DNA from 4 places in the Agrobacterium burrii genome. Region 1 is predicted to be linked to each of the others. Evidence: predicted binding sites of a transcription regulator. Region 1 holds the regulator's gene; each other region holds the start of a gene.

Region 1 (4,842 bases):
ATAGGCAAACAGCTTACCTGTGCGGCCGACACCTGTCTGGACTTCATCGAAAATCAGGAGCAGGCCGTGCTCGTCGCACAATCCACGCAGGATTTGCAGGAATTCCTTGCTCGGCGCGCGAATACCACCCTCGCCCTGAATAGGCTCGATCAAAAGCGCTGCCGTCTCAGTCGTGATGGCGGCCTTCAAGGCATCGATATCGGCGAAAGGAACCTGATCGAAACCTTCGACCTTGGGGCCAAAACCTTCGAGATATTTCTGCTGACCGCCGGCAGCGATCGTCGCCAGCGTGCGGCCATGGAAGGCGCCTTCGAAGGTGACGATGCGGAACTTTTCCGGATGACCCTTTGAATAATGATAACGGCGCGCCGTCTTAATGGCGCATTCCAGCGCTTCAGCACCGGAATTGGTGAAGAACACCTTGTCTGCGAAGGTTGCCTCCGTCAGCCGCTTGGCGAGCTTTTCCTGCCCCGGCACTTCATAGAGGTTCGAGACGTGCCAGACCTTCTCGGCCTGCGTCTTGATTGCTTCCACGAGGTGCGGATGGGCGTGGCCCAGCGAATTGACCGCAACACCGGCTGCAAAATCCAGATATCGTTCGCCACTCTCCGTGAACAGCCAGACGCCTTCACCGCGCTCGAAGCGCAGGGGGGCTCTTGAAAACGTATCAAACAATGGCGCGCCGGCTTCGGCCATGGCTGTATCACTCCTTGCGCGGATGCGCTGTCATAAGGTTGTCAATAGGCTCGCGGGGTTATCCCTCGCCTGAAAATCAAAAATGCCGCCTCGCGGCGGCAGGGGCACTATTGTCAGTTCGTTTGCCGATGTCAACAAAAGTCCGCGTTTCCCGGGCTTCTCAAGCACTAGTAGGCAGCCGCGGGAGAGCCCCAAGGTGTTGCCTTTCTGACTCAACACCCCAGCAAGTTGGGGAAAACCGGAAAATCGATTCCAGATGATTCCCGCGACTCTTGCCACGGAGTCGGGCTGGCACTAGGTTAATCGCTAATTACTAGACTGCATTGCGGCGGAACTAGTCACCTAAAATCCGGTAGGAACCACGCTTGCGGCACACCCGCGAGACGGAGATGGATTCTGCCGAAATATACGCGACAAGCGGAGAAGCGGCATGAACTGGACAGACGAGCGGGTCGAGAAACTCAAGAAATTGTGGGCCGAAGGACTTAGCGCCAGCCAGATAGCAGCACAGCTGGGCGGCGTCAGCCGTAATGCCGTGATTGGCAAGGTCCACCGTCTCAATCTGCCGGGACGCGTCAAGGCTGGCGGACCGGTCACTTCGGCACGCTCCGCGCCCAAGCGCACAGCAGCACCTGCCCCGCGCGCGACAAATTTCGCGGGCCGCGTCAATGCGGCGCCGGCCCGAATTCTCACCCGTTCGAACGCGGCAACAGCGCTGCACGAAGAAATCGGCATCGAGACCGCCGAAGTTCTCGACTACGTTCCTTCTTCCAGAAATGTCGTTACGCCGATTTCCCGTCGCCTGACGCTGACGGAACTGACGGAGCGCACCTGCAAGTGGCCGGTCGGCGACCCGTTGAAGGATGACTTCCACTTCTGCGGTTGCGAGGCGCTGGAATCCTCGCCCTATTGCAAGTTCCATGCGAAGCTCGCTTATCAGCCGGTCAGTGAGCGCCGTAAGGCTTGAGTGTTGCGGCACGCATTCAGCACTCAAAAACTACGGGCCTTCTGGCCCGTTTTTTTTGACAAAATCAGGCCGGTTGGGAAATACGCCAGTGGCATGCCTGACCGTTTCCGCCATCACCGCCGTGTCTTGCCACACAATCCGGATACCCGCGGGCCGTCGATTGGCCGTTCAACGGATGGAGTTTCATTTTTAGGGAATGTTCAAAACCGAAAGGCCCGAAACCGGAATGGTGTCGGGCCTTTTTGATTTTTGGTCGGATTTTGTGCTCACTGAAGCTGCAAACCCGGCTTCGCTCAAGCTTCCATCGAATACCCGGCACCGCGGACGGTGCGGATGACATCCTGCATGTGAGAAAAATTAAGCGCCTTGCGCAGGCGTCCGACGTGAACGTCAACGGTGCGCTCATCGACATAGATATCATGACCCCAGACGCCGTCCAGCAACTGCGAGCGGGAGAACACCCGACCCGGAGATGTCATTAGGAATTCCAGCAGGCGGAATTCCGTCGGCCCAAGACGGACTTCGCGGCTTTTGCGGTGAACACGATGGGTTTCGCGATCCAGTTCGATATCGCCGCATTTCAGCACCGATGAAAGAACCTCGGGACGGGCGCGACGCAGCATCGCTTTGACCCGGGCCATAAGTTCCGGCGTCGAAAACGGCTTGACGACATAATCGTCGGCGCCGGTGGCAAGACCGCGCACCCGCTCGCTTTCTTCACCGCGCGCTGTCAGCATGATGATGGGCAGGCGTTCGGTTTCGGGCCGCATTCTCAGGCGCCGGCACAGCTCGATGCCGGAAACGCCGGGCAACATCCAGTCCAGGATGAGAAGATCCGGAATACGCTCCTGCAGCCTGATTTCCGCCTCGTCGCCACGGGGTATCGTGTCGACGTCATATCCCTCAGCCTCGAGATTGTAACGAAGGAGGACGCTCAACGCTTCCTCGTCTTCCACAACTGCAATCTTGGGCACCATATGCTGAACTCCGCAAGCTTCTGCTTGTCTGTTATTCGGTCACAGAACCGAGTGTGTTGGAACTATCGTCCTTCGGACGCTCGCCCTCCGGCTGGCTGCCGGTGGCCATGTAATAAATTGTCTCAGCGATATTCGTCGCATGATCGCCGATACGCTCAATGTTCTTGGCGCAGAACAAGAGGTGCGTGCAGGTGGTGATGTTGCGCGGATCTTCCATCATGTAAGTCAGAAGCTCACGGAAGAGCGACGTGTACATGGCGTCGATTTCCTCGTCACGCTCGCGGATGGCGTTGGCCTTCTCGGCGGAACGCGTGGAATAGACGTCAAGTACTTCCTTGAGCTGCACCAGCGCCAGTTCCGACAGATGTTCGAGACCGCGGGCAAGCTTGCGTGGCACGCCGGTGCCGGCAACCGCGATAACGCGCTTGGCAGTGTTCTTGCCAAGGTCGCCGACGCGCTCGAGATCGCCGGCAATACGCAGCGTGCCGATGATTTCGCGAAGATCGGCCGCGACAGGCTGCCGTCTGGCGATGGTGACGATGGCCTTGTCGCCGATCTCGCGCTCGGAATGATCGAGGATCGCGTCGTCGGAAATAACCTTCTGCGCCAGCGCAGCGTCGGAATTGACCAGTGCGCGCACGGCATCCGCGCACATCTGCTCGGCCAGACCGCCCATTTCGGCGATGCGGCGGGTCAGGAACTTCAATTCGTCGTCATAAGCGGACAGAATATGCGAATGGGTCGTTGTCTGTGTCATGGTCTAATCCTCCGGCTTGGCCTTCATGCACGTACACGCCAGCGGGGCACGGCAAAGGCACCAGTCTTGTTCGGTTTCGATAAAGCGCCGGCCGGAAATCAGCCGAAGCGGCCCATGATGTAGTCCTGCGTGCGCTGGTCGTCCGGATTGGTGAACATCTTGTCCGTTTCGTTTTCTTCGACAAGATGACCAAGGTGGAACATGGCGGTCCGCTGGGAAACACGTGCTGCCTGCTGCATGGAGTGCGTGACGATAACGATCGTATAGTTGGCGCGCAGTTCGTGGATCAGTTCCTCGACCTTGGCGGTTGCGATCGGATCGAGCGCCGAGCAGGGCTCATCCATCAGGATAACTTCCGGGCTGACGGCAACCGCGCGCGCAATACACAGACGCTGCTGCTGACCACCGGAAAGGCCGGTGCCGGATTCATGCAGTCGGTCCTTGACCTCATTCCACAAACCAGCCTTCTGCAGGCTCTGTTCGACGATCTGGTCCATATCCGCCTTGTTGCGGGCAAGACCGTGGATGCGCGGACCGTAGGAGATGTTCTCGTAAATCGTCTTCGGGAACGGGTTCGGCTTCTGGAACACCATGCCGACGCGGGCACGCAATTCCACGACGTCGATCGCCTGGTCGTAGATATCGTCGGTGTCGAGGGTGATCTTGCCGGTGACCCGGCAGCCATCGATCGTGTCGTTCATGCGATTCAAGGTGCGCAGGAAGGTGGATTTACCGCAACCGGACGGACCGATGAGCGCAGTCACCGTGTTCTCGCGGACATTGAGGTTAACGTCGTAAAGCGCGCGCTTTTCGCCGTAAAAAACCGAAACGTCCTTGCCGATCATCTTGTATGTAACTTCATTCATTTTCTTGTCCAGCGCCTTTTCAACTGCTGCTTCCGACAACATGTTCATTGCTCAATCTCCCTCTACCAACGCCGTTCGAAGCGGCGACGCAACAGGATTGCGCCAACATTCATGACGATGAGGAACAAAAGCAGGATGATGATAGCGCCGGATGTTCTTTCGACAAAGGCACGTTCAGCTTCGTTCGCCCACATGTAAATCTGCACCGGCAGCGCCGTGGACGGATCCATCGGCGTTGTCGGATAATTCGCGACGAATGCCACCATGCCGATCAAGAGCAGCGGCGCCGTTTCGCCCAGCGCATGGGCAAGGCCGATGATGGTGCCGGTCAGAATGCCCGGCATTGCAAGCGGCAGGACGTGATGGAAGATCGTCTGCATCTTCGAGGCGCCAAGACCGAGTGCTGCAGCGCGGATCGACGGCGGCACGGCCTTCAAAGCGGCGCGGGTCGCGATAATGATCGTTGGCAACGTCATCAGCGTCAGGACGAGGCCGCCGACCAGAGAGGCCGAGCGTGGAAAGCCCATGAAGTTGATAAAGACGGAAAGGCCAAGCAGACCGTAGACGATCGAGGGAACA
Region 2 (4,842 bases), on a different contig from region 1:
CGAGGAAAAACGCGACATGTGGATTTCCCGATTCGGCGAAGTGCCGCGCCTGCGCTTCGCCATCCATGGCGGGCCGGTCATAACAGCGGAAATCGGCGTCGATCACCACAAGATCACCTATTTCGGCGATACGGTGAACACGACCTCGCGGCTCGAATCACTCAGCAAGATGCTCGGCCACCCGGTGCTGATTTCCGCCGACCTTGCCCATCAGCTGGTGCTTCCAAAGGGTGTGCGCAGCGAATATCTCGGTGAGCATGCGGTCAAGGGCCGTGGCCAAACGCTGGGTGTATGCACGCTCAGCCAATATCAGGCCCCTGCCGCCTAAGGGCAATTGGTTGGAAGAAGCCGTGCCATTCTGTTTAGATGCAGCAGCCGTAATCAAAATTCATCAAAGCTTCAAACGACGATCACCTCTCTGTCATGCGACGACCCTATCGCCTCAATCCTGTCTTCAACAGGTATCGAGGGGTCTTATCCATGAAGCACATTCTTTTCGCATCCTGCGCGGTTCTCGCGCTCGCCACTGCATCTCACGCCGCTGAGAAGGAGTTTCCGGCAAAGCTGGTCTCTCACGCCATTCTGCCGGCCAACACCATCATCGCAGCGCCTGCCGATGCGCCGGAGTATCTCAAGACCTCCGCCAAGTTCACGACGGCCGACCGCAAGCGCGCCGAGGGTCTCGGCACCGTGCCCGGCAAGGACGGCGTTCGCCCGACCGGTCTTTCGATGCCGTTCAACGGCCAGCCGATGCAGGGCTTTTCCGGCATCAAGGCCATGGCCGACGGCAGCTTCTGGAGCCTTTCCGACAACGGTTTCGGTTCCAAGCTGAATTCCAGCGACGCCATGCTGATGCTTCACCATCTGAAGTTCGACTGGGACGCCGGCAAGGTCAACGCGCTTGAAACCGTGTTTCTCTCCGACCCGGACATGAAGGCGCCGTTCCCGATTGTTCTGGAAGGCACCGCGAAGCGTTACCTGACGGGCGCCGATTTCGACGTTGAATCCATTCAGCCGGTTGCCGACGGTTTCTGGGTGGGCGAGGAATTCGGTCCGTACATCCTGAAATTCACCCGTGACGGCAAGCTGACCGACGTCATCGCCACCAAGGCCGGCGACATCGAGGTGAAGTCTCCCGATCACCCGACTCTCGCGCTGCCGGGCAACCCGACGCAGAAAATGCCTGCCTTCAATCTGAAGCGCTCCGGCGGTTATGAGGGTATGGCGCTCTCCAAGGACGGTTCGAAGCTCTACGGTCTGCTGGAAGGCCCGCTCTACACTGCCGATGGCCAGGTCGAGAAAACCGAAGACGGTTCGACCGGCTTGCGGATCATCGAACTCGACACCGCCAAGAAAGAGTGGACCGGCCGCACCTGGCTTTATCCGCTGGCGGAAGGCGGCGAGGCGATCGGCGACTTCAACATGCTGGACGACGCGACGGCTCTCGTCATCGAGCGCGACAATGGTGCCGGCACCGCCGACAAGGCCTGCGCCGACCCGAAGGCTCCAGCTGCGGACTGCTTCGCCCGGGCTTCCAAGGTCAAGCGTATCTACAAGATCGAATTCAACGACGCCAATGTCGGCAAAGCCGCACGCAAGATCGGCTATATCGACCTTCTGAAAATCTCCGATCCTGACAACAAGAAGCGTCAGGGCGGCGGCAACGGTTTCTACGACATGCCTTTCGTCACCATCGAGAATGTCGACCGCGTTGACGCCACGCATATCATCGTCGGCAACGACAACAACCTGCCCTTCTCGGCAGGCCGTGCGCTGGACAAGGCGGATGATAACGAATTCGTCCTGCTGGAAGTCAAGGACCTGCTCGACGCCAAGTAAGAAAAACGGTGCCGGAATTCGTTTCCGGCACCGCCCGCGCTCCGGCGCATATTCAACAGGGCGGAGCGTCCTTGCAGCCTCCAGAAAAGGCGCGGCGCTCCGCTTTTTTCTATTCATGCCTGACCCGGAACCCGGCTCCGAAACGGGAAAGACCCCCTTCATGCAGGATCATGCCGAACGACTTTATTACGCGCTGAGAAAAAGCTGGTCGGGCGAGACCAGCAGCCTGTGGTCGCGGGAAAACCCCGCCCGGGGACAAGGCAGCGTCACCGCGCTGGTAGTTCAGGATATTTTCGGCGGCGAGATCGCCAAAACCGCCGTCAGCGGCACCGACCATTTCTACAATATCGTCGATGACATTCGCTGGGATTTCACCTTCGCCCAGTTTGATATCCCCGTCGGTTATCAGGACAGGCCCGCCACCCGCACCGAAGCGATGACAAAGATCACGCCACTACAATATGCCTATCTCAGCGCCTGCATCAGGAAGGCGCTGGGGCACGGTTAATCCACTTAAAAATGTATTGATCCCGGCTTTTCCCGCAATGCGGACACAATCCATGAGATATGATCGGGCAGCGAAACGAGGCGCACCAAGAGGAGAAATGCCCCGTGAATGACAGCTGCCCCATCCTGACACCTGCCGAACAGCAAGCTCAGGATATATTTGAACAAACAGAAGAAGCGATGATGGCTGCAATTTACGCGGCGCTTGAGCGCGCCAGCACGAAGGCCGCCGAAGAACTCCAGGCCATTGGCTCCGATATTGAGCCTCCTCCCTATGAATATTTTGTCGCTACCGCGCATCAGCAGCTCTTCCTGCGGATATGCGGAGCCGACGGAGAAACATTCGAAGGCGGGGACCCTGAAGTCGCATCCCACATCATCCGGAATGCGCAAAACATATCCGATCATTACTGGAGCAAGAGCCAGGCGAAGGCGGATGAATCTCACGACTGACGGCACAGGCCTTCTGCCTGACTTTCTGTCTGAAGACAGGGTTTTGCACGACACGAGTGACGCACAGAATTGATCTTTAACAGGAGCAGCCGGTGTAACCGGGCTCCTCTGGAGAGCTACCGTCACAAGCCCTTCATCATCTCCGGATAGGCAGGCGCAAATCCGGAGACTGAAATGGATTCGACCGCGCAATTCAATCGCCCAAAGATCGCAGAAACCGTTGTCCATTCGACAGCGAGCATCAGGGATTCAGGCATCGGCAAATGCTGTGAAATTCTGGCGGATACCTCACTGCACAATGTTGAACTCGGGGATTACTCTTATCTGGGACCCCGCTGCATGGTTGGTGATGCGACAATCGGAAAGTTCTCCGCCATCGCCGCGGAAGTCAGGATAGGTGCCCCGAACCACCCGATGGACCGGCCATCGATGCATCGTTTCAGCTATTGCCCGGAATATTACTGCGCAGATGCTGTTCGCGACGACGCCTTTTTCGCTCAGCGGAAGGAAGATCGCGCCGTCATCGGTCACGATGTCTGGATTGGACACGGGGTTATTGTCTTGCCGGGTGTAAAGGTTGGAGACGGCGCCGTGCTGGCAGCCGGCGCGGTCGTCACCAAGGACGTGCCGCCCTACACCATCGTTGGCGGTGTTCCCGCGAAAGTCATTCGCGAGCGATTTTCCCGATCCATCGCGGAGCAGCTTGCCGCCATCGCGTGGTGGGACTGGCCGTTCGAGACGATCATGGCGCGGCTTGCCGATTTTCAGTCAAGCGATATCGAAGCCTTTTGCGAGCGCTGGTCGCCGTCACCAACGCCTGTCGCATAATAAAACTCTTTTTACTCGAACACGAACGCCAGCCGCTTGCCCGTCAGCTTCGCCAGCTGCTGCAAACGCCCGTCCAGACGCTCGCCGGCAAAATCGCAATAGTCGTGCGGCACCACGAATTCCAGATCGAGATCGGGATTGGTGGATTTGCGGAATTTCAGGTGGTCGACAACGCCCGGCATCGAGGCCGAGAACAGATAGACGACACGCAGCAAGCCGCCGAGCAACTTGCCGAGCTCCAGCAGCCGGTCGCCCGCCATGGCGGCAAGCGGCTGGGTGGTGCCGTTGTCGTTCAATCCCTCGAAACGGTAATAATTGGCGAGCGCAATATAGGCGCGGCCCGGATGGGTGATCGCGACGAAGGAAGAGTGGGCGATGATGTTGAGCGCCTGCAGGCCGCGATAATCCGGATGGGCGCGCCAGCTGATATCGGCCAGAAGGCAGGCCGCCTGCCGATAACGGCTTTCCTCTTCCGTCTCTTCGATGCCGAAGACAGGAAAGGTACGGCCGCTCCAGTCCGCCAGTTCACGCGCATGTTCCGGTGAGCGGGCGCGCAGAATGGCAAGTTCGTCAGCCGTGACCAGCAGCGGATCGGAATCCCGCTCCGTTTCCGTCAGCAGCGAATAGAGATAACCCTCGCGCACACCCTGCGCCGAGAAGGCGATCTTTGCCGGCTTCATCACCTTCAGAACCTCGCGCATGGCGATGGCGCCGAAGGGCAGAAGCGAACGGCGGTTCTTGGAAACTGCCTGCCAGGCCGGATCCTTGCTGTCTCTGGAGAGAATAACCTCCTCCAGAAAATTCAGCATTTCCTCCAGCGGCAATTCATAGCCCTGCATCATATGCAGCGGATAACCGGTGATCTCCATGTGCAGCTTGGCGATGTTTCGCCAGGTGCCGCCCACGGCATAAAAGGTGCGCCCCTCGCCTGCCGCCAGCAGCTTGGCGAAGGATTTGACGTGTTTTCTGGCAATGGTCACGGCTTTTTCCAGCGAGCCGTCCGATTGCTCGGAAAGCCTCAGACCACCAAGCGGCAGGGTGATGCCCTCGCCGCAGCTCTTGCCTTTGATGTCGATAAGTTCGAGCGAACCACCGCCCAGATCGCCGGCAATGCCATCCGGATCGTGGAAACCGCTGATGACGCCATAGGCGGAATAAAGCGCTTCCTTTTCGCCTGACAGCACTTCGATCTCGCAACCGAGAATGGCTTCGGCC
Region 3 (4,842 bases), on a different contig from region 1:
AAAAACCGGAGCGATCCTTTGATCGCTCCGGTGCAAGGGTTTTGATTTTGAAGGGAGTTTCAGCGGCGGCTAAAAGCGCCTTGTGGGCATGATAATGCCAGCTATTTTGCCGCCGTTATTATTCGGCGGGCTGTGCCGCACATGCCGGATCAGAAAATCTCTGCTCTCCGGAAAGGCTGCGCTGACCGAGGCCAATGATGGCGACTGTCGAAAGGCTGGCAACAACGGACATCCAGAAGCCGTTGGTGGGGCCGAAATTGTCGATTACCCAGCCGGCGATGAAGGCGCCGAGCGCCATGCCGATACCGATGCCGGTCATCACCCAGGTCACACCTTCCGTCAGCATCGATTCCGGTACGCGGCGCTCGATCAGGCCGAAGGCGGTGATGAAGATGGGTGAGATTGCAACACCGCTGAGGAAAACCGCAAAGGCGAGCAGGGCAACGGTGGAGGTGGCAAAGAGAAGCGGCAGGGCGGTAAGCGCAAGGACACTGACTGCGATCAGCAACTGGCGATGTAACGGCATTTTCGGGTTGATCGCGCCAAGCAGCAGGCCGACTACGAAGGAGCCGATGGCATACACACCGATGACGAGGCTGGCGGCCTCCGGCTGGCCGAGTTGCTTGGTGATGGCCACAGCGCTCACCTCGGCCGTGGCGAAGGTCGAGCCGACGAAGATCAGAGCAAGTGTAATGATCTGGACCGGCCGCAGCCGTATAGCTGATTGCTGCCGTTTGTCGCCTTCAACCGGGCGCACCTTGGGTTCCGTCGACCGCTGCAGCAGGAAGGCAAAGGTGCCGAGCGCCAGCGACGCCGTGCTGATCATCATGCCCGCTTCCGGAAAAAGCGAGACCGCAAGCCCGACGGAAAGCGACGCGCCGGAAATATAAACCAGCTCATCCGCGGCGGATTCAAAGGCAAAGGCGGTGTTCAGCTCTGGCCGGTCGCGGAAGATTTCCGTCCAGCGGGCACGCATCATGGCGGGGATGCTGGGCATGGCGGCGGCGAGGAAGGCTGAAAGGAACAGGGTCCAGACCGGCCACTTCTGGTTCGTGGCGAGGATCAAAACCACAAAAGCGATGACCGATATGATGGTGGCCGGGATGAGGATCTTGCTTTGGCCCTTGCGGTCCACCAGGCGGGAGATCTGCGGTGCGGCTGCGGCATTGGTGAGTGCAAAGGTTGCCGAGACGGCGCCGGCAAGCCAATATTCGCCATGGGTCTGCGAAAGCATGGCGACGATACCGATCGGCGCCATCGCAATTGGCAGGCGGGCGAAGAAGCCCGCGGCGGAAAAGCCCTTCGCGCCCGGAGCCTTAAAAATTTCTCTGTATGGATTAGACATCGGGATGCACCTTCTTCAGGGAGTATCCACCACACACATACGTGGCGTATGTGAATGAAATAATTGCATACGTCGCGTATGTCAACTAATATACGTGATGTATGTGGACTACGGAGAAAAAATGCGCAAACCCCGCAGTGAAATGATTGCCGAGACACGGGCAAAGCTTCTGTCCGCCGGTCGCAAGGCATTTGGCAGCATCGGTTATGCTGAAGCGTCGATGGACGACTTCACCGCCGAGGCGGGGCTGACCCGTGGCGCGCTCTATCACCATTTCGGTGATAAAAAGGGCCTGCTGCTGGCGGTTGTCGCTGAGATCGACGCGGAGATGACGAAAAGGCTCTGCGAGATTTCGTCGAAAGCCGCGACCCGGTGGGACGGTTTCATCGATGAGAATGTCGGTTATGTCCGCATGGCTCTTGAGCCGGAAATACAGCGGATCATGTTTCGCGATGGACCGGCTGTGCTCGGTGATCCCTCTCGCTGGCCAAATGCCAATGGCTGTATCTCCGCCGTCGCGCGAAGCCTTGATGTGCTGAAGCAGGAAGGGACAATCACCGATATCGACCCGGAGGCGTGTGCCCGTTTCATCAACGCAGCAAGCAGCAGCGCCGCCCAGTGGATCGCCAATTCCGACGATCCTGAGACGACTTCCAAACGGGCGGTTGAGAGCTTCCGCACCTTGCTTGAAGGATTGCGCATTCACAAAGGCTGATGCGCGTCCGTTCAGGCGTGCACCTCTGGACTGAAGGGAGGGCGGCGTCTTGAGCGCCCACCTCATAGCTTCCCCGTCAGCGCAAGCTTTCACGACATGGCAATCAACAAGTCATCCAACTGTCATATGGCGGGTCTAGGAGAGGCTGTGGTTTTCACATGTCTCGTGAGGGGAATATGCGCAAAATTGTTGCTGCTTTGGTCGCTACGACCTTTCTTGCCGGCGCCGCTCAGGCTGCCGAGGTCTATCCGCTTGATCGTGCTACGATCCTGACCGGTTCGCCGTTTGATTTCAAAGCGGAATTCGACGCCGTCGTAAAGCCGGAAGACGTCAAGATCACCGTCAACGGCCAGGATTACAAGGCTGTTCTCGGCAAGGACGTCGAGTTCGTTGCCGAAGAGAAGAACAAGGACAAGGTTCTTGGTTCGGCCGTCATCCTGCGCGGCATCACGCTCGCCAATGCCGGTGACTACAAGGTTGAAGTTTCGGCCGGTTCCGAAACCAAGAACGTGACCTGGACGGTTTATGGCACGCCTGCCCAGGCGAAGGCCAAGAATGTGATCTTCCTGATCGCCGACGGTCTGTCGGTAGCACATCGCACCGCCGCCCGCATCATGTCCAAGGGCATGACCGAGGGTAAGGCCAATGGCCGTCTCAACATGGATGACGTGCCGCCGGTTGCCTTCATCGGCACCTCCGCCACCGATGCCGTCGCCACCGACAGCGCCAACACCATGTCGGCCTACATGACCGGCCACAAGACCGCCGTGAACGCCATCGGCGTTTATGCCGACCGCACTCCGGCCTCGCTCGACGATCCGAAGGTCGAAACGCTGGCTGAAGCCCTGCGCCGCCAGACCAAGAAGTCGATCGGCATCATCTCCACCGCCGAAGTTCAGGATGCGACGCCGGCTGCCGTCGTTGCCCATACCCGCAAGCGTGGCGACAAGGCCGACATCAACGGCATGCTGTTCGACGTGAAGCCTGATGTGCTTCTCGGCGGCGGTTCCGCTTATTTCCTGCCGCAGGCAACCGCCGGTTCCAAGCGCAAGGACGACAAGGACTATATCGCCCTGTTCAAGGAAGCGGGCTACACGCTGGCGACCAGCAAGGCTGAACTCGCAACGGCTGCCGGCACCAATACCGGCAAGATCCTTGGCCTGTTCCACACCGGCAACATGGATACCACGCTTGACCGCGAGTTCCTGAAAAAGGGCACCACGGGCAAGTTCCCGGACCAACCGGGTCTGGTTGAAATGACCAAGGTTGCGCTCGACAGCCTGTCGAAGAACCCGGAAGGCTTCTTCCTGATGGTCGAAGCGGCGAACGTCGACAAGATGTCGCATCCGCTCGACTGGGATCGCGCCGTCGTCGACACGATCGAATTCGACAAGGCCATCGGCGTTGCCCGCGAATTTGCGGCCAAGAACCCCGATACGCTGATCATCGTCACCGGCGACCATACCCACGGCGTTTCCATCATCGGTACTGTCGATGATGACAAGCCCGGTACGGACATGCGTGAAAAGGTCGGCACCTATGCCGAAGCCGGTTTCCCGAACTATGAAGACAAGGACGGCGACGGCTATCCGGACAAGGTCGATGTTTCGCGTCGTCTGTTCCTGAACGCCAATAACGGTCCGGATCATTACGAAACCTTCCGTCCGAAGCTCGATGGCCCGTTTGCGCCGGCTATCCAGAACGAAAAGAAGGAATACATCGCCAACGAGCAGTACAAGGATGTTCCCGGTGCCGTGCTGGTCACCGGCATCATTCCGAAGAGCTCCGACAGCGGCGTACACGCGGTTGATGACGTCGTGCTGCAGGCCGAAGGACCCGGTGCCGAAGGCTTCCGCGGTTATATGGAGCAGAGCGATGTCTACAAGGGTCTCGCAGAGGCTTTCGCTCTCGGCGCCAAGCAGACCAACTAATATCTGAGCAGGGCAGGGGCGCGCCACCATGGCGTGCCCTTGCCGTCATTGACGGTCCTGCATTGCCGGTCATGACGGTTGACGATGAAAGACCTTTCAAGAAGGAAAATGATCATGAGCAGGACTGATCCGGCGCGGTTCAATCGCCGCCAGACCCTTGGTCTCATTGCTGGTCTGCCGCTGCTGGCCGCCGGCACGCGGGCGCAGGCGAAAAGCGACATCACCTTCGACGAGCTTTATGGCAAGGTCACCGTTCTCGGGCTGGAATTTTCCGAAAAGGTCAAGCAGCTGAACGGCAAGGAGGTCGCCATGCGCGGCTTCATGGCGCCGCCGCTGAAGGCCGAGGCGCATTTTTTCGTGCTCACCGAAATACCCATGTCGATCTGCCCGTTTTGCTCCACCGATTCAGACTGGCCGGACAATATTGTCGTCGTCTATCTCGGCGAAAAGCAGACCTTTACCCAGCCCAGCCAGACGATCGAAGTGCGCGGCACGCTGGAAACGGGTTCCTGGACCGATCCGGACACCGGCTTCGTCAGTCTCCTGCGCATTCGCCAGGCAGAATACGCGACGGTTTGAGACCATGCTGCCTCTGAAGATAGAAAATCTTGCCGTGTCCTTTCCCGGACTGGCTGCCCCGGTTCTCGTTATCGACCATCTGGAAATCACTGCCGGAAGCCACGTGGCGCTGACGGGTGGTTCCGGCTCGGGCAAGAGCACCCTCATCAACATCATCGCCGGCCTTGAGCGCGTTAAGACCGGCCGCGTCGTTTGGGGGAACGGGAACATTGCGGATCTGTCCGAGGGCCGTCGCGACCATTGGCGGGCTGCCAATATCGGCCTCGTCATGC
Region 4 (4,842 bases), on a different contig from region 1:
CAGCGTGAAGCAGCGGCTTGAAAAAGCGCTCGGCTTCATGGAAGGCGAAATTTCCGTGCTTCAGGTCGAAAAGCGCATCCGCTCGCGCGTTAAGCGCCAGATGGAGAAGACCCAGCGCGAATATTACCTGAACGAACAGATGAAGGCGATCCAGAAGGAACTCGGTGACGGCGAGGACGGCCGTGATGAGATGGCCGAACTGGAAGAACGCATCGCCAAGACCAAGCTTTCCAAGGAGGCCAAGGAAAAGGCCGAAGCGGAAATGAAGAAGCTGCGTCAGATGAGCCCGATGTCGGCGGAAGCCACGGTCGTGCGCAACTATCTGGACTGGCTGCTCAGCCTGCCCTGGGGCAAGAAGTCGAAGGTCAAGACGGACCTTAATGCCGCCGAGACGATCCTCGATCAGGATCATTTCGGCCTGGACAAAGTCAAGGAACGCATCGTCGAATATCTGGCCGTGCAGGCACGCGCCACGAAAATCCGCGGCCCCATCCTGTGCCTCGTCGGTCCTCCCGGCGTCGGCAAGACCTCGCTCGCCAAGTCGATCGCCAAGGCGACCGGCCGCGAATATGTCCGCATGGCGCTGGGTGGCGTCCGTGACGAAGCGGAAATCCGCGGTCACCGCCGTACCTATATCGGCTCCATGCCGGGCAAGATCGTTCAGTCGATGAAGAAGGCAAAGAAGGCGAACCCGCTGTTCCTGCTCGACGAAATCGACAAGATGGGCATGGATTTCCGTGGCGATCCGTCGTCCGCACTGCTGGAGGTTCTCGATCCGGAACAGAACTCCACCTTCATGGATCATTACCTTGAAGTGGAATACGACCTGTCCGACGTGATGTTCGTGACCACGGCCAACACGCTGAATATTCCCGGCCCGCTGATGGACCGCATGGAAGTGATCCGCATCGCCGGTTACACGGAAGACGAAAAGCGCGAAATCGCCAAGCGTCACCTGCTGCCGAAGGCGATCAAGGAACACGCCCTGCGTCCGGAAGAGTTCTCGGTCAGCGATGACGCTCTGATGATCGTCATCCAGCAATATACCCGCGAGGCGGGTGTACGCAGCTTCGAACGCGAGCTGATGAAGCTTGCCAGAAAGGCCGTCACCGAGATCATCAAGGGCAAGACCAAATCCGTGGAAGTCACCGCCGCCAATGTTCCGGATTATCTGGGCGTTCCGCGGTTCCGCCACGGTGAGGCCGAGCGCGAAGATCAGGTCGGTGTCGTCACCGGTCTTGCCTGGACGGAAGTTGGCGGTGAGTTGCTCACCATCGAAGGCGTGATGATGCCGGGCAAGGGCCGTATGACGGTCACCGGCAACCTCAAGGAAGTGATGAAGGAATCCATTTCGGCGGCGGCATCCTATGTCCGTTCGCGCGCCGTGGACTTCGGCATCGAGCCGCCGCGCTTCGACAAGAGCGACATCCACGTTCACGTTCCGGAAGGTGCTACCCCGAAGGACGGTCCGTCAGCCGGCGTCGCCATGGCAACCGCCATTGTCTCCATCATGACCGGTATTCCGGTTTCGAAGGATGTGGCGATGACGGGCGAGATCACGCTTCGTGGTCGCGTGTTGCCCATCGGCGGCCTGAAGGAAAAGCTGCTCGCAGCGCTTCGCGGCGGCATCAAGAAGGTGCTGATCCCGGAAGAAAACGCCAAGGATCTGGCGGAGATTCCGGACAATGTGAAGAACGAGATGGAGATCATCCCGGTTTCGCGCATGGGCGAGGTCATCGCACACGCGCTTCTTCGCACGCCGGAGCCCATCGAGTGGGATGGCAGCATCGAAACGCCGGTGATCGCTACGGTCGAAGGCGTCGACGACGGCGGCCAGACGATCGCGCATTGATACATGCATCCGCGCGGAAGCCGGAATCGGTTTTCGCAAAGGCGATGCATAGAATCAATGTGTTAGGTGTCGGAAGACAAGAGGCGGTGTTCCGCCCCGCGCAAGTGATGCCAAATTGGCACGAATATGTGGAAGGCCGGCAGAAATGTCGGCCTTTTTTGTGAAAAACCCCGTAGACCCCTTGTTTTTCAGGCGATTCCAGCGCTTTTGAGTTGCTGCGCGCGGATGCAAATGTATTCTGCGCCGGCTTAATTTTAGTCGTTTCAAACCATTGAAAGGGGTGGAAACATGAACAAGAACGAGCTCGTCTCTGCTGTTGCCGAAAAGGCTGGTCTCACGAAGGCAGATGCTGCTTCCGCTGTTGATGCCGTATTCGAAACCGTACAGAACGAACTGAAGAGCGGTGGCGACATCCGCCTCGCTGGCTTCGGCAGCTTCTCCGTTAGCCGCCGTGAAGCTTCCAAGGGTCGTAACCCTTCCACGGGTGCTGAAGTCGATATCCCGGCTCGCAACGTACCGAAGTTTTCCGCAGGCAAGGGCCTGAAGGACGCTGTTAACTCGTAAGGTTTCCGGAAGACCGTGATGCCCGGCGGCGGGCATACGGTTTTTCAGGTTCACGAGGAAACATGTTTTGACGCGCTCGCACCATCAGCAGGCATGAAGAGGGCGGTCTTTCGAAAGTGTCTTTCGGGCAGACCAGTTTCTCGGCCAGTATGGTGTGGATTGAAAGTGTCGATACGTGGCTGTGTAGCTTCCATCCGGAAACACGGCGTTTCGATACACGGAATGTGCGCATAAACAGGAAAGCCCGGCCTTCACGGCCGGGCTTTTTGATTCACCCGACAGGAAATGTCATCCCACTGTCATGTCTTTGACGCAGAAGCCATGAGGTATTTCTGGACCCAAGGGGGATTATAATGGCGTTCCGATTTTCTCATATGGCTTTGACTGCCGCGCTGCTGACATCCGCAGCTTTCCCGGCCGCTGCCGAGCCGGTTTTCAACCGCATCGCATCTTTCCCGGTGGCGAAAAATCTGCCCGCGGACAAGGACGCCAAGTCCGTCACGTCGGCTGAAATCGTCACTGCCAGCGAAGATGGCAAGACGCTGATCTATTCGGACAGCCCGCTTGGCGGCATTGGCTTCATCGATATCACCGACGCCAAGGCCCCCAAGGCCGGCGGCGCGTTGCTGCTCGAAGGCGAGCCGACCTCGGTTGCCGTTGCCGGCGTCAAGGTTCTGGCCGGCGTCAACACGTCGGAAAACCGCGCCAAGCCGTCCGGCAAGCTGGTCACGGTCGACATCGCCACCAAGAAGATCGAGGCAAGCTGTGATCTTGGCGGCCAGCCAGATTCGGTTGCCATTTCTCCCGACAAGACCTTTGCCGCCATCGCGATCGAAAACGAACGCGATGAAGACGTGAACGAAGGCGCTCTGCCGCAGATGCCTGCCGGTTATCTGGTAACGGTCGGTCTGAAGAACGGCGTTGCCGACTGCGCGACGTTGAAGAAGATCGAACTGACCGGCCTTGCCGAAATCGCCCCGGAAGATCCGGAGCCGGAATTCGTTTCGATCAACGCCAATGGCGAGATCGCGCTGACGATGCAGGAAAACAACCATATCGTCATTCTCGACGGCAAGACCGGTACGGTGAAGTCACATTTCTCCGCCGGCAAGGTTGATCTCGAAGGCATCGACACCAAGAGCGACGGCCAGCTGAAGTTCACCGACAAGCAGGAAGGCCGCAAGCGCGAGCCTGACGCCGTGAAGTGGCTGGACAATGACCGTATCGTCATCGCCAATGAAGGTGACTGGCAGGGCGGTTCGCGCGGCTTCACCATCTTCGACAAGACCGGCAAGCTTCTCTATGAGGCCGGCTCCTCGCTCGAGCATGCTGTTGCGGCCATCGGCCACTATCCGGAAAAGCGCTCCAAGGCCAAGGGCATCGAGCCGGAAGGTCTGGAAGCGGCAACATTCGGCGGTCAGAAATATTTCTTCGTGCTCGCCGAGCGTGCTTCTGTCGTCGCCGTCTACAAGGACACCGGAAAAGAGCCGGAACTGACGCAGCTCCTGCCTTCGGGCGTTTCGCCGGAAGGTGCCGTCGCCATCCCGTCGCGTAATCTTCTTGTCACGGCGAACGAAGTCGATCTGATCGAGGATGGCGGCGTTCGCTCGCACGTCATGCTTTATGAGCGCGCTGAAGGCGAGGCCGCCTATCCGCAGCTGGTTTCCGCCACCGTCGACGGTGCGCCGATCGGCTGGGGCGCTCTTTCGGGCCTGGTCGGCGATGCCGAAAAGCCCGGCATTCTTTATGCCGTTTCCGACTCGGTTTATGGCAACCAGCCGTCGATTTACACCATCGACGCAACGAAGACGCCCGCAACCATCACCAGCGTGCTGCGCGTCAAGCGCGACGGTATCGCTGCTCAGAAACTCGACATCGAAGGCATAACGCTCGATGGCAAGGGTGGCTTCTGGCTGGCCTCGGAAGGCGACAGCGCCAAGCTCGTTCCGCACGCGCTCTACAACGTCAACGCCAAGGGTGAAATCAAGGCTGAGATCGCGCTGCCGAAGGAACTTCTTGCCGGCGACACCCGCTTCGGTTTCGAAGGCGTGACCATGATCGGTAAGGGCGACGATGCAACGCTGTGGATGGCCATGCAGCGCGAATGGGGCACGGACGAGAAGGGCTTCGTCAAGCTCGTCTCCTACAATCCCAAGTCCAAGGAATGGGGCGCCGTGCGTTACCAGCTCGACAAGACCGAGGCAGGCTGGGTCGGCCTTTCTGAAATCACCGCGCAGGGCGAATATGTCTATATCGTCGAGCGCGACAACCAGATCGGCGACAAGGCCAAGATCAAGAAGCTCTACCGCGTTGCGATCGCAGACCTGAAGCCGGGCAAGATTGGTGGCGAACTGCCGCTGGTCGCCAAGCAGGAAGCGCATGACTTCCTGCCCGACCTCAAGGCCCAGACCAACGGTTATGTCGTC

What was found. Region 1 encodes PhoB, which activates phosphate uptake and scavenging genes when phosphate is short. Its sites were predicted from a motif close to TGTCATNNANCTGTCAT; they were not measured.
Region 2: JZX89_RS01110 (DapH/DapD/GlmU-related protein) is a predicted target of PhoB. The motif match lies at 2,920-2,936, and genes of this name have one in related genera.
Region 3: JZX89_RS13450 (alkaline phosphatase) is a predicted target of PhoB. The motif match lies at 2,170-2,186, and genes of this name have one in related genera.
Region 4: JZX89_RS01645 (esterase-like activity of phytase family protein) is a predicted target of PhoB. The motif match lies at 2,703-2,719, and genes of this name have one in related genera.

What each region holds. Positions count from the first base shown of each region.
Region 1 is NZ_JAFLNA010000005.1:358,943-363,784, reverse strand. It holds gene JZX89_RS12615 (aspartate aminotransferase family protein) at 1-696, opposite strand, end outside; gene JZX89_RS12610 (GcrA family cell cycle regulator) at 1,127-1,663, shown strand; gene phoB (phosphate regulon transcriptional regulator PhoB) at 1,957-2,640, opposite strand; gene phoU (phosphate signaling complex protein PhoU) at 2,672-3,397, opposite strand; gene pstB (phosphate ABC transporter ATP-binding protein PstB) at 3,496-4,311, opposite strand; gene pstA (phosphate ABC transporter permease PstA) at 4,326-4,842, opposite strand, start outside.
Region 2 is NZ_JAFLNA010000001.1:187,522-192,363, reverse strand. It holds gene JZX89_RS01130 (adenylate/guanylate cyclase domain-containing protein) at 1-328, shown strand, start outside; gene JZX89_RS01125 (esterase-like activity of phytase family protein) at 481-1,839, shown strand; gene JZX89_RS01120 (YunG family protein) at 2,000-2,347, shown strand; gene JZX89_RS01115 (hypothetical protein) at 2,452-2,799, shown strand; gene JZX89_RS01110 (DapH/DapD/GlmU-related protein) at 2,974-3,627, shown strand; gene ppx (exopolyphosphatase) at 3,639-4,842, opposite strand, start outside.
Region 3 is NZ_JAFLNA010000006.1:175,307-180,148, reverse strand. It holds gene JZX89_RS13460 (MFS transporter) at 119-1,345, opposite strand; gene JZX89_RS13455 (TetR/AcrR family transcriptional regulator) at 1,467-2,060, shown strand; gene JZX89_RS13450 (alkaline phosphatase) at 2,237-3,991, shown strand; gene JZX89_RS13445 (hypothetical protein) at 4,106-4,570, shown strand; gene JZX89_RS13440 (ABC transporter ATP-binding protein) at 4,575-4,842, shown strand, end outside.
Region 4 is NZ_JAFLNA010000001.1:293,545-298,386, forward strand. It holds gene lon (endopeptidase La) at 1-1,852, shown strand, start outside; gene hupB (DNA-binding protein HupB) at 2,141-2,416, shown strand; gene JZX89_RS01645 (esterase-like activity of phytase family protein) at 2,770-4,842, shown strand, end outside.